DNA from 4 places in the Streptomyces sp. RKND-216 genome. Region 4 is predicted to be linked to each of the others. Evidence: riboswitches for the same ligand, from Rfam matches in the RefSeq annotation. Region 4 holds a riboswitch; each other region holds the start of a gene.

Evidence for each region. Region 4 has a riboswitch for cobalamin ahead of E4198_RS22375 (cobalamin biosynthesis protein). Riboswitches for the same ligand answer to the same signal wherever they lie in the genome.
Region 1: linked by a shared signal. The riboswitch ahead of cobN (cobaltochelatase subunit CobN) and the one ahead of E4198_RS22375 (cobalamin biosynthesis protein) in region 4 are both predicted to bind cobalamin.
Region 2: linked by a shared signal. The riboswitch ahead of metE (5-methyltetrahydropteroyltriglutamate--homocysteine S-methyltransferase) and the one ahead of E4198_RS22375 (cobalamin biosynthesis protein) in region 4 are both predicted to bind cobalamin.
Region 3: linked by a shared signal. The riboswitch ahead of E4198_RS07385 (ribonucleoside-diphosphate reductase subunit alpha) and the one ahead of E4198_RS22375 (cobalamin biosynthesis protein) in region 4 are both predicted to bind cobalamin.

Annotation. Positions count from the first base shown of each region.
Region 1 is NZ_SSBQ01000002.1:2,644,517-2,647,717, reverse strand. It holds gene E4198_RS11740 (precorrin-8X methylmutase) at 1-235, opposite strand, end outside; gene cobG (precorrin-3B synthase) at 290-1,702, opposite strand; cobalamin riboswitch at 1,774-1,928, shown strand; gene cobN (cobaltochelatase subunit CobN) at 1,962-3,201, shown strand, end outside.
Region 2 is NZ_SSBQ01000002.1:823,037-826,237, reverse strand. It holds gene metE (5-methyltetrahydropteroyltriglutamate--homocysteine S-methyltransferase) at 1-1,637, opposite strand, end outside; cobalamin riboswitch at 1,818-1,962, opposite strand; gene E4198_RS03760 (dihydroorotase family protein) at 2,244-3,201, shown strand, end outside.
Region 3 is NZ_SSBQ01000002.1:1,724,503-1,727,703, reverse strand. It holds gene E4198_RS07385 (ribonucleoside-diphosphate reductase subunit alpha) at 1-1,946, opposite strand, end outside; cobalamin riboswitch at 2,138-2,304, opposite strand; gene E4198_RS07380 (GNAT family N-acetyltransferase) at 2,353-2,868, opposite strand; gene E4198_RS07375 (sodium:solute symporter) at 2,958-3,201, opposite strand, start outside.
Region 4 is NZ_SSBQ01000002.1:5,099,644-5,102,844, reverse strand. It holds gene E4198_RS22385 (inorganic phosphate transporter) at 1-782, shown strand, start outside; gene E4198_RS22380 (hypothetical protein) at 816-1,028, shown strand; cobalamin riboswitch at 1,214-1,340, shown strand; gene E4198_RS22375 (cobalamin biosynthesis protein) at 1,467-2,420, shown strand; gene E4198_RS22370 (cobyric acid synthase) at 2,417-3,201, shown strand, end outside.

The sequences.
Region 1 (3,201 bases), 2.5 Mb from region 4:
CCGTGCGGGCCCGCGCGACGGCGCCGGGGGAGAAGGCGAGGTCGCGGACGAGGTCGACCATGCCGCAGGCGTGGATCATGCGCACCGCGACCTGCGCCACGTCCAGGGGAAGCCCGTCGAGGTCCGCCTCCGCACGGATGGTGGCGAAGGACTGCCGGTAGATGGTGGCGCCGTCCTTCTCGTACGCGTAGGCGCCTGCGTGGCCCGCGTCACGGTGGTCGTCGGTCCGGTGCATGGGGTGGCCCCGCCCCTCTCGGTGGTCCCGGTCGTCTGGTCGCCGCTCATCCGGTCACCCGCCGGCGGTGGTGGTGCGTGCCGCCGCGGCGGTGGTGAGCGCGGCGGCGAACTCCCCGGCGTCGTCCGTGCCGGGCACGGACACCTCGTAGCGGCCGTCGCCGGTGGCGACGGCGTCCACGTGCAAGCCCTTCGGACGTCCGCACCGGCGGGTGCAGCCCGACAGGTACACCGGCAGCGGCGGCCGGGAGTCATGGGCGGCGGCCGCGGCGAGGGCGTCCGCGCGGACGTCGGACAGCGACGCCGCGCAGCCCGGGCGTCCCGCGCAGGCACCGAGGCCGAACCACGGCGAGGCGGCCGAGGTGACCAGGCCGCCCGCCCCGGTCTCCGCGAGCGCGGAGGGCGCCGCCACCGACGCGAGCCCCGGCACGACGACGCCGCGCCAGGGGGTGACGCGGAGTGCGCCGGTGCCCCGGGTGAGCGCCAGGCCGGCGAGCAGGCGCGCCTGCGCGGACGTGAGGGTTCCCAGCGGCGCGGTCACGCACAGGGAGGCGTGCACGCCGCCGGGCGCCACGACCACTCCGGGTGCGGGCCCCGCCCCTTCGACGTGCGCGCCCGGGGCTGCGCGGTCTGCCCCGGCGGCGTCGCGTACGCGTGGGGCGCCGGTGTCGTACCCCTCACCGGTGGCGGGGCCCGCGCTCGGTTCGGGGGACGGCCGTTTGACGCGGGTGCGCCGCAGCGCCTCGGTGACGGCGGCAGCCGTGTGCGGGGCGTCGGCAACGCGCCACGCGCCGGTGCCGAGGGTGAGGAAGGTCTGTGCGGCGTGCAGCGCGACGCCGGGGGCGTCCGCCGCCGGGATGGTGACCTCCGCGCCGGAGATGCCGACCCGGACCACGGCCGTGCCGGGCCCGTCCGCCGTGCCGTCGGCACCCGGCGCGGGCGTCGCCGCCGTCACCGTCACGTCGGCGCCCAGAGCCGCGACGTCGCCGCGGCCGTCGTCGAAGGCGAAGAGGAAGCGACCGGAAAGACCGGTGGCCCCCGGGTCGGCGCACAGCAGGCGGTCCAACTGCCGGACCCACGGCTGGACGTCGGCGTGCCCGCGGGCGTCCAGGCCGGACAGCGGGGTGGCCACCACGTTGCGCACCCGTTCGTGCGTGGTGGAGGGCAGCAGCCCCGCCTCCCGCAGCCGGGCGGCGAGTTCGGCGCCGCAGTCGGCGGCGAGTCCGCGGAGTTGGACGTTGCCACGCGAGGTGAGGTGGAGGGCGCCGTCGCCGAGGCGGTCCGCCGTGTCGGCGAGCAGGTGTGCCTGCGCGGCGGTGAGCGCACCGCCGGGCACCCGTACTCGTGCCAGGGCGCCGTCGTCCGCGGCGTGCAGCCGCAGCGCGCCCGGGCAGGCGTCGTCGCGGCCCCGGACGGGGGCCGTCACGGGGGCAGGGCTCGCTGAGGTGCGGCCACGGGGCGTCGGCATCGCGGCGAGCATACAGACGGAAGGCGCCCGGACCGTATGCCCCGGATCACGGCCCGGAGCACCCGCGTTGCGCCTACGATGCTGGCCGGCGGGTCGTATGCCCGTCATCGCCGTAGACGGCGACAGGGGAGGAAGCCCGGTGCGATTCCGGCGCGGTCCCGCCACTGTGAGTCCGGTGAAGAGGAACCGGACGAGCCAGGAACTCCCGCCGTCCGACACCGCCCGGGGCGTGGACACCCCGAGGAAGGCTTCACGTCGCATGCCGCTTTCGCCCGCGGAACGAGACCCGCAGCCCGCAGACTCCCCCGGATCCGCACCCGAATCCGCCGACTCCTCCGACCCGTCCGGCTCCCCCGCCGTCCTGCTGCTGTCGACGTCCGACACCGACCTGCTCAGCGCCCGCGCGGCCGGCGGTCCCGTGCGCTACCGCTTCGCCAACCCCTCCCGCCTCGACCTGGACGACCTGCCAGGGCTCCTGGACGGCACCGGCCTGGTCGTCGTGCGACTGCTGGGTGGGCTGCGAGCCTGGGAGGACGGGCTGGACGCACTGCTCGCCGGGGACCGGCCGGTGGCGGTGCTGACCGGTGAACAAGCCCCGGACGCCCAGCTGATGGCGGCGTCGACGGTGCCCGTCGGGATCGCCGCCGAGGCGCACCGCTACCTCGCGCACGGCGGCCCCGGCAACCTCGAGCAGCTCGCGCGGTTCCTGTCCGACACGGTGCTGCTCACCGGACACGGCTTCGAGCCGCCCGCCGCCGCGCCGACCTGGGGCCCGCTGGACCGCTCGGCCCCCGCACCCGCCGACGGCGCCCCCACGGTCGCCGTCCTCTACTACCGGGCGCACCACATGAGCGGCAACACCGCCTTCGTGGAGGCGCTGTGCGCTGCGCTGGAGGAGGCGGGCGCCCGCGCGCTGCCCCTGTACGTGGCGTCCCTGCGCGCTCCCGAGCCGGAGCTGATCGACGCACTGCGCGCGGCCGACGCGATCGTCACCACCGTGCTGGCAGCGGGCGGCACCCGCCCCGCCGAGGCGTCGGCGGGCGGCGACGACGAGTCCTGGGACGCGGGCGCGCTCACCTCGCTGGACGTGCCGATCCTCCAGGCGCTGTGCCTGACGGGTTCGCGTGCCGCGTGGGAGGAGAACGACGAGGGCGTGTCCCCGCTCGACGCGGCCGGCCAGATCGCCGTCCCGGAGTTCGACGGGCGGCTGATCACCGTGCCGTTCTCCTTCAAGGAGATCGACCCGGACGGCCTGCCCGCCTACGTGCCCGACCGTGAACGGGCCGCCCGCGTCGCGGGGATCGCCCTCCGGCACGCCCGCCTGCGCCACGTGCCGCCCGCGGACAAGCGGATCGCCCTGGTGCTGTCCGCGTACCCGACGAAGCACTCCCGGATCGGCAACGCGGTCGGCCTGGACACGCCCGCCAGCGCCGTGGCGCTGCTGCGCCGGATGCGCGCCGAGGGCTACGACTTCGGTGACGCCGAGGTCCCGGGCCTGG
Region 2 (3,201 bases), 4.3 Mb from region 4:
GGCGCCGGGCGGGAGATGTCCCCGGCGAGGATCGGCGGCCGGACGTAGCGCGTGCCGTAGGACTGCACCCAGCCGTGCTGCGTGGCGAGGTAGCCGGTCAGCTGTTCGGCGAAGTACTGCACCATGTCGTTGCGTTCGGCCTCGCCGTGCACCAGGACGTCCAGGCCCGCCTTCTCCTGGAAGGTGACGACCTCCTGGATCTCGGCCCGGACGCGGTCCTCGTAGCCGGCGGCGTCGAGGCGCCCGGCACGCAGGTCGGCGCGGGCGGCGCGCAGTGCGCCGGTCTGCGGGAAGGACCCGATGGTGGTGACGGGCAGCAGCGGCAGACCGAGCCGGGTGCGCTGGGCCGCCGCCCGGTCGGGATACGCGTGCGAGCGCCGGGAGTCGGCCTCGGTGACGGCCGCGGTGCGGTCCCGGACGGCCGGATCACGGGTGAGCGCCGAGCCGGCGCGGGAGGCCAGGTCGGCGCGGTTCGCCGCGAGTTCCGTGGCGATCGTGTCGGTGCCGTCGGCCAGGCCCCTGGCGAGCGTGAGTACCTCCGCGGTCTTCTGCCGCGCGAAGGCCAGCCAGCGCAGGATCTGCGGGTCGATGTCCCGTTCCGGAGCCGTGTCCAGGGGGACGTGCAGCAGGGAGCAGGAGGGGGCGACGTCGACCCGGTCCGCGAAGCCCAGGAGGGTCCCGAGGGTGGTCAGCGACTTCCCCAGGTCGTTCACCCAGATGTTGCGGCCGTCCACGACACCGGCGACCAGGCGCTTGCCGGGGAGCCCGCCCACTTCGGCGAGTGCGTCGAGGTTGCCGGCGCCGGCGCCGGTGAAGTCCAGGGCCAGGCCCTCGACGGGCGCGTTCGCGAGCACCGGCAGGGCCTCGCCGAGACGGTCGAAGTAGCTCGCGACGAGCAGCTGGGGACGGTCCGCGAGACCGCCGAGCTCACGGTAGGCGCGTGCGGCCGCGTTCAGCTCGGCCGGGGTGCGGTCCTGGACGAGCGCGGGCTCGTCCAGCTGCACCCACGCGGCACCGGCCGCCCGCAGGTCGGCCAGGACCTCCGCGTACACCGGCAGCAGCCGGTCGAGGAGGGTCAGCGGGTCGAAGTCCGCGGCGACGCCGGGGGCGGGCTTGGCCAGCAGCAGGTAGGTCACGGGGCCGACGAGGACCGGACGTGCGCTCAGGCCCAGGGCCAGCGCTTCCCTCAGCTCGGCGACCTGTTTGCCGGAGTCCGCGGCGAAGGCGGTGTCCGGGCCCAGCTCGGCGACCAGGTAGTGGTAGTTGGTGTCGAACCACTTGGTCATCTCCAGCGGCGCGACGTCCTGTGTGCCGCGCGCCATGGCGAAGTAGCCGTCGAGGGGATCGGCGGCGACGGCCTCACGGTGCCGCTCGGGGACGGCGCCGACCATGACGCTGGTGTCCAGCACGTGGTCGTAGAGAGAGAAGTCTCCCGTCGGCACCTCGTGGATGCCGGCTGCGGCCAGCTGCCGCCAGTTGGCGGCGCGCAGTTCGGCGGCCGTGCCACGGAGGGCGTCCGCGGTGACGCGGCCCTTCCAGTAGCCTTCGACGGCCTTCTTGAGTTCACGGTTCGGACCCTGGCGCGGGTAGCCGTACACGGTGGCCCGTGCTGCCGCGGCTGCGGACTTCGATGTCACGGAGTTCTCCTTCGCGAGACGTCCCTATGAGTCCCGGAGGGGACGAGGGTGCGAAGGTGACGGACCGGACGGAGACGACCCCGCGCGGCACGGCGCGGTCGTCCGCCTGGTATGTACGCCGACCCGCCCTCGAGGTCACCGGGATGTCCGTGCGCGGTTCGGCCGTGCACGGGCAGTGGCAGGTCTTCGGACTCGCGGGCGCGTCCCGTCAGGACACCTACAGGCCGTCGCTTCCCAGGTCCGTTGCCGGGCCCAGTGCGTGTGACGGCGGTCGTTCCCGCTCACCGCTGCGGGGCAGTCCCGGATTCCCACCGGGTTCCCTCTTGCGACGCGTCCCGCCTGGCGGACGGGGGCGAACCAGCTGCTCCTGCCGAGCCTACGCGCCCGCCGCGGGGACCGCCGATCACGTCCACGATGTGGAGGGTGACGTGGGACACGCGTCGGCGGGCAGGACCCGTGCCGCCCGAGCGCACGACGGCGCGACCCGCCGCCTTCCGTGTCGGGCCCGGGACCCCTCGTGACCCCTCGGCTACGCGACGACCTGCGGATTCCCAAAGGGTGGGAAGACGGTTGTCGGGCCGTGACACGTGTTGCAGGGTCTGGCGCATGTTCGACCCGGAAGACCTCGACGCGGACCTCTCCGTGACCGGCCACGTGGTGACCTCCCAGCGGGAGTACCCACGCGGCGAGGTCCGGGTGCGCGACGGACGCGTCCTGGCCGTGCGCGAGACGCCGAGCGACGCGCCCGCCGCCGAGCGCGTCGACGCGGGCGGGGCGTACGTCCTGCCGGGCGTCGTCGACCCGCACGTGCACTGCCTCAGCCATGCGGGGGAGGGTATCGAGGCCGCGACCCGCTCCGCGGCCGCGGGCGGCGTCACGACGCTGCTGGAGATGCCGTTCGACGAGGCCGGGCCGGTCTGGTCGGTGGACGCCTTCCGCGACAAGCGGGCGGCGGTGCTGCGCGAGGCGCACGTCGATGTCGGAATGTACGCGACCGTCGAGCCCGGCGGGCAGGGCATCGCCGAGATCCCGAAGCTCGCGGCCGAGGGCGCGGCCTGCTTCAAGCTGTCCACCTTCCAGACCGACCCCCGGCGCTTCCCCCGGACTCCGGACGGGGAGATGCTCGACGCGTTCGTCGAGATCGCCCGGACCGGACTCCGGGTCTGCGTCCACGCCGAGAACGACGAGATCGTGCAGCGGAACCTGGGGCGGCTGCGGGCGTCCGGCGCCTCGGGGCCGCTGCTGCACGGGGTCTCCCGGCCGCCGGTCGCCGAGACGGCCGCCGTGGCGGCCGTGCTCGAGTTCGCCCGGGCCTCCGGCGTGCACCTGCACTTCTGCCACGTCAGCACGCCGCACGCCGTCGACCTGGTGCAGTGGCACCGACGCACGGGCACCTCGGTCACCACCGAGGTCTGCCCGCACTATCTGACCCTGACCGAGCAGGACATGGTCCGCGGCGGCGCTCGGCTGAAGTACAACCCGCCGCTGCGCACCCCGGCGGAGACCGACGGGCTCTGGCACCGGCTCCGCAGCGGCGCGCTCGACATGGTGGCCTCGGACCACG
Region 3 (3,201 bases), 3.4 Mb from region 4:
CGCAGCGCCTCCCGGGTGGCGTCGTCCCAGCGGCCCAGTCGCTTCAGCTCGTCCACCAGGTAGCCGTTGACCTGGAGGAACTCCCCGCTCAGCGTCTCGCGCTTGAACAGGTTGGACACCTGCGGCTCAATGCATTCGTAAGCGCCGGCGATGGAGGCGATGGTCGCCGTCGGGGCGATGGCCAGCAGCAGCGAGTTCCGCATGCCGGTGGCGGCGATCCGGGTCCGCAGCGCCGACCAGCGCTCCGGCCAGGTCTGTTCGGCCTCCGGGTAGTGGTCCGGGTGGAGCACGCCGCGCGCGGTGCGCGTCGATTCCCAGGCCGGGAGCGGGCCGTGCCGCTCGGCGAGGTCGGCCGATGCCTCGTAGGCGGCGAGCATGATGCGTTCCGAGATTCGGGTGGACAGCTGCTGCGCCGCGGGGGAGTCGAAGGGCAGCCTTAGCCGGAAGAAGACGTCCTGAAGGCCCATCAGGCCCAGACCGACCGGGCGCCAGCGTGCGTTGGAGCCGCCGGCCTGCTCGGTGGGGTAGTAGTTGACGTCGACCACACGGTCCAGGAAGGTCACGGCGGTGCGCACGGTGGCGTCCAGGCGCTCCCAGTCCATCCCGCCGTCGTCGCCGAGGTGGGCGGCGACGTTGACCGAACCGAGGTTGCACACGGCGGTCTCGTCGTCGTCGGTCACCTCCAGAATCTCGGTGCACAGGTTGGAGGAGTGGACGACACGGCCGGGCTCTGCGGTTTGGTTGGCCGTGCGGTTGGCGGCGTCCTTGAAGGTCATCCAGCCGTTGCCGGTCTGTGCGAGGGTGCGCATCATCCGCGCGTACAGCTGCCGGGCCGGAACGGACTTCACGGCCTTCCCGTCCGCCTCGGCGCGACGGTAGGCGGCGTCGAAGTCGTCGCCCCACAGGTCCACCAGCTCGGGCACATCGGAGGGGGAGAACAGCGACCAGTCGGCGTCGGCCTCGACACGGCGCATGAACTCGTCCGGGATCCAGTGCGCGATGTTGAGGTTGTGGGTGCGGCGGGCCTCCTCGCCGGTGTTGTCCCGCAGCTCCAGGAACTCCTCCAGGTCGGCGTGCCAGGTCTCCAGGTAGACGCAGGCGGCGCCCTTGCGCCGGCCGCCCTGGTTCACCGCGGCGACCGAGGCGTCCAGCGTGCGCAGGAACGGCACGATGCCGTTGGAATGACCGTTCGTGCCGCGGATGAGCGAGCCGCGGGCGCGGACGCGGGACCAGGACAGGCCGATGCCCCCGGCGTGCTTGGAGAGCCGGGCGACCTGGTGGTAGCGCTCGTAGATCGAGTCCAGTTCGTCCAGCGGCGAGTCCAGCAGGTAGCACGACGACATCTGCGGGTGCCTGGTGCCGGAGTTGAAGAGCGTCGGGGAGGACGGCAGGTAGGACAGCGAGCTGGTCAGCCGGTACAGCTCGGCGACCTCGTCGACGGCATGCGCGCTGTCGTCCGCCGCCAGTCCGCAGGCGACGCGCAGGAGGAAGTGCTGCGGGGTCTCCACGACCCGGCGGGTCGTGGGGTGGCGCAGGAGGTAGCGGGAGTGGACTGTGCGCAGCCCGAAGTAGCCGAACCGGTCGTCGGCGCCGTCCGCCACGGCGGCGTCGACCAGGGCGTCCAGGCGTGCGGCGTGCGCGGTGACGAACGCGGCGGTGGAGTCCGCGATCAGACCTTCGCGGTGGCCGACGGCGACCGAGGCGGAGAACGAGGTCGCGCCCTGACCGGCGGCCTCCTCGCGCACGGCGCGGGTCAGCAGCCGGGCCGCCAGGCGCCCGTACTCCGGTTCGTCGCCGATGAGTCCGGCCGCCGCTTCGACGGCCAGCGACCGCAGGTCCGCATGGGTCGATCCGGGGTGCCGTCCGCGCCGTACCGCCGCGCCGATCCGGGCGGCGTCGGTCGCGGGCAGGTCGGCGGTCAGCTCCGTCAACAGCCGCTCCAGCAGCGTGCTGTCGGCGTCCGGCCCGGAAGGCGCCGGGAACGGCGCCGGGACGGCTGCGGCCTCTGGTGCGATGGTCACGGTGACGTGCTCTCCTCGCTCGGCGGGGGCCGGTGGGGAGGCGTGGCGCGGCGCAGGCGGCGACCCGTTGCGGGCCGGCATCACCTCGCGTCCGCCGGCCCATCCCACGGGGCCCGGACGTGTACGACGCCGTCGGCAGGTGCTCGGACTCGCGGCGTTCCGGGACCCGTCGATGCGTGGAGGCAGGGCACGGCACGCCGCACACCGTTGCGGGACAGTCCCGGATTCGCACCGGGTTCCCCTGCGGCGACAGCGAGGACGAGCATACATGTTGGGGTGCTCCGCGCGAGCACCCCAACATCTTGTGTCGCTGGTAGGGTTGCGGTGCCCGTCAGCCCTCGTCGTCGGCGAGCTCCAACGCGAAGGTCCACAGGGGCAGACCGGGGATCGGCTCCCAGTCGCGGGCCGGGGTGCGCACGAACCGCAGCCGCCCGTACAGGCGGTGAGCGGTCGTCATCCTCGACTCGGTGGAGAGCACCACGCGTTCCCGGCCGAGTGCCCGCGCACGCGCCAGGCAGTCGCGCACCAGCGCCTCGCCGACGCCGCGTCCCCGCCCCTTCCGGTGCACGGCCAGCATGCGGAACTCGGCCTCGCCGGGCCGGGCGATGTTCGCGTACTCCCCGCCGTCCCCGACGAAGGTCACGGTGCCCAGCAGGTCTCCGGTGCCCGCGTCCACGGCGACCAGGACCTGCGCGTGCCCGGCGCGGTGCGGTACGTTCCGCAGCACCTCCAGGTACGGGTCCCGCGCGCCGTGGGTGAGCAGCCCGTCCTCCAGGTACGCGTCGGCCGTCAGGTCTCCGACCTCGCCGTACTCCGCCTCGCGTGCCGCCCTGATCGTCACGTCCATGCCCCCAGCATGCAGCACCCCGCCGGCAGCATGCAGCACCCCGCCGGCGGTCGTGCCGTCGGCGGGGTGCTCGGGGTGGGTTCCGCGGATCAGGGAGCGGCGGTGGGGGCCGGCAACTCCTCCTTCACGCCCGGGTCGCCGGCGTCCGCGCGGTAGTCGGACGGCTTGGTCTCGTCCCGCCCGTCCGGGACCTTGGCGGACCGGAGAATCACCGTCAGGACGACCGTGACGACGGCGTTCAGCACGAAGGCGGTGAGGCCGATGTAACCGATCTCACCGATCATCGGGATCTCCGCCGTGCTGCCGCCGAAGTGTTCCTGCTTCGGGCTGGAC
Region 4 (3,201 bases):
ACGTGAGCGAGGAGCAGGCCGGAAAGGGCTACCGGGCCGGCCAGATCACCTCCGCCGCCCTGGTCTCCCTGGCGCACGGCACCAACGACGCGCAGAAGACGATGGGCGTCATCACCCTCGCCCTGATCGCGGGCGGTGCACTGGCCCCGGACGCGGGCCCGCCGATGTGGGTGGTCGTCTCGGCCGGTGTCGCCATCGCTCTGGGCACCTACCTCGGCGGCTGGCGGATCATCCGCACTCTCGGCAAGGGCCTCACCGACATCCACCCGCCGCAGGGCTTCTCGGCGCAGACGAGCGCCGCGGTCACCATCCTGGCCTCCTCCCACCTGGGCTTCTCGCTGTCCACCACGCACACCTGCTCCGGCGCCGTGATGGGCGCGGGGATGGGGCGCAAGGGCGGCATCGTCCGCTGGGGCACGGCGGGCCGGATGCTGGCCGCCTGGGGCATCACCGTCCCGGCGGCGGGTCTGGTCGCGGGCGGCGCGGCACTGCTGGCCGAGCGCGGCAACGTCGGCGTGACCCTGGTCGCCGTCCTCGGCGTGCTGGTCAACGGCGCCATCTGGCTGGCCTCGCGCCGGCAGCCGGTCGACCACACCAACGTCAACGACATGCCGGAGGACTCCGCCCCGGAATCCCACTCCGACGCGGAGGACGGGGGCGTGGTGGCCGCCGCGATGAGCGCCGTCGCCCCGCCACCGGCCGGCGCGGTCCCCGAGCAGCACGGCGCGCCGGACGAGGAGTCCGAGCACGCCCGCACCAAGGCCTCCGTCTCCGGCGCCTGACGCGCCCCACCCGAAGGAAGCGAAGCACTCACCATGGACATCCACTGGTCCGCCCTGATCAACGTGTTCGGCGTCAGCCTGCTGGCTTCCGTCGCGCTGGTCGGCGTGTTCACCCTGGGCATCATGGGCTCCGCGCCGCGCAAGGACGGCAGCAGCGCCTCCGTGCCGGCCCGCACCGGCGCGTACCTCTGCTACGCGGTCTGCGCGGCCGCCGTGGTGTACGGCATCTACCTGATCGGCGCCTGAACCCCCGCACACCGAGGGGTGGGTACGGCCTGCGGGCCGTACCCACCCCTCGCGCGTACCCGAGGCGCGCCGGGCGGGACGCCACGGCGCGGCCCGGGGGTGGTCACACTGCTTCGCCGCAGGCCGGGGGCGAGTTGACGGTCGTGGGGGGCCGTGATGGACTTCCGACAGCCGAACGGCGGCAGAAGAGGAAGCCGGTGCGAATCCGGCGCGGTCCCGCCACTGTCACCGGGGAGCGCCCCTCACCACACGCCACGGCCCGTCGGTGGGCTGGAAGGCCGGGGAGGCGCCGATCCGGGAGCCAGGAGACTCTCGCCGCCGGACACGTCGAGCCAGGGCGAGGACCCTGAGTGAGGACTCCGCCATGCGTGGCTGCTGCACCGCTCCCCCACCCCACCCCTCGCCGTGTTCCTGCGAGGCTCCACAGCCCGTCGACTGATGCCGCGCCCGCGTGCGTACGCGTACGGGGTGACGCTCGGCTTCCTCGCCGACCTCGCGCTGGGCGACCCCCGGCGCGGACACCCCGTGGCGGCCTTCGGCCGCGCGGTGATCCGGGCCGAACGCGCCCTGTGGCGTGACCACCGCGGCGCCGGGGCGTTGTGCGCCGCGGTGTGCGCCGGCGGCGTGGCGGCCGCCGCGGCGGGCCTGAGCACGGCCGCCGGGAGGGCGCGTTCGCCGCTGCCCTCGGTGGTGCTGGCCGCGGTCGCAGGCTGGACGGTGCTCGGCGGGACCTCCCTGATCCGCGAGGCGCGGGCGACCGGCGCCGCACTCGCCGCGGGCGACGTTCCGGAGGCGCGGCGGCGGCTGCCGCACCTGTGCGGGCGGGACCCGGAGGCGCTGGACGCCGACGGCGTCGCGCGAGCGGTCGTCGAGTCGGTGGCGGAGAACACCTCCGACGCCGTGGTGGGCGCGCTGGTGTGGGGAGCGGTCGCCGGCGTGCCGGGCCTGGTGGCGTTCCGCGCAGTGAACACCCTGGACGCGATGCTGGGCCACCGCTCCCCCCGGCTGCTGCGTTTCGGCTGGGCGTCGGCGCGGCTGGACGACCTGGCGGGCTGGCCGGGCGCCCGGCTGACGGCCACGCTGGCCGCACTCGCCGGGTCCGACCCGAACGGCGCGCTGCGGGCCTGGCGTGCGGACGCCGCCCGTCACCCCAGCCCCAACGCGGGCCCGGTGGAAGCCGCGTTCGCCGGGGCGCTGGGCGTACGGCTGGGCGGGACGCTGGCGTACGCCGGGCGGGTCGAGCACCGTCCGGTGCTCAACGCCGGTGGCCGGCAGGTCCGTACGGAGGACGTCGAGCGCGCGGTGCGGCTCTCCCGCCGCGTCGGTGTGCTGGCGCTGGTGACGACGACGGCCGTGAGGGTCGTGGCCACGCGGAAGGGAAGGCGGCGGTGAAGGCATTGCGGCGGGGCGGCGGTCTGCTGGTCGCGGGGACGACCTCGGACGCCGGGAAGAGCGTGGTCACGGCCGGGGTCTGCCGCTGGCTGGCCCGCAAGGGATTGAAGGTCGCGCCGTTCAAGGCACAGAACATGTCGCTGAACTCCTTCGTCACCCGGGAGGGCGCGGAGATCGGCCGGGCGCAGGCCATGCAGGCGGCCGCCGCCCGGGTGGAGCCCAGCGCGGCGATGAACCCGGTGCTGCTCAAGCCGGGCGGCGACCGCACCAGTCAGGTCGTCCTGATGGGCAAACCGGAGGGCGAACTGAGCGCCCGCAGCTACCACGAGGACAGGCAGCGGAAGCTGCTGGAGACGGTCGCCGGGTGCTTGGAGGAGCTGCGCGCCACCCACGACGCCGTGATCTGCGAAGGCGCGGGCAGCCCCGCCGAGATCAACCTGCGGCGCAACGACATCGTCAACATGGGCCTGGCGCGGGCGGCGCACCTCCCCGTGGTGGTCGTCGGCGACATCGACCGCGGCGGGGTCTTCGCCTCGTTCTTCGGCACGACCGCGCTGCTGTCCCCCGAGGACCAGGCGCTGGTGTGCGGCTACCTGGTCAACAAGTTCCGCGGCGACGTGGCGCTGCTGCAGCCGGGGCTGGAGATGCTGCACCGGCTCACCGGCCGCCCGTCGCTGGGCGTGCTCCCGCACCGGCACGGCCTGGGCATCGACGAGGAGGACGGGCTGCGCCTCTCGCTGCGCGGCACCGTGCGGGAGGCGTCGACGGCGCCGCCGCACGG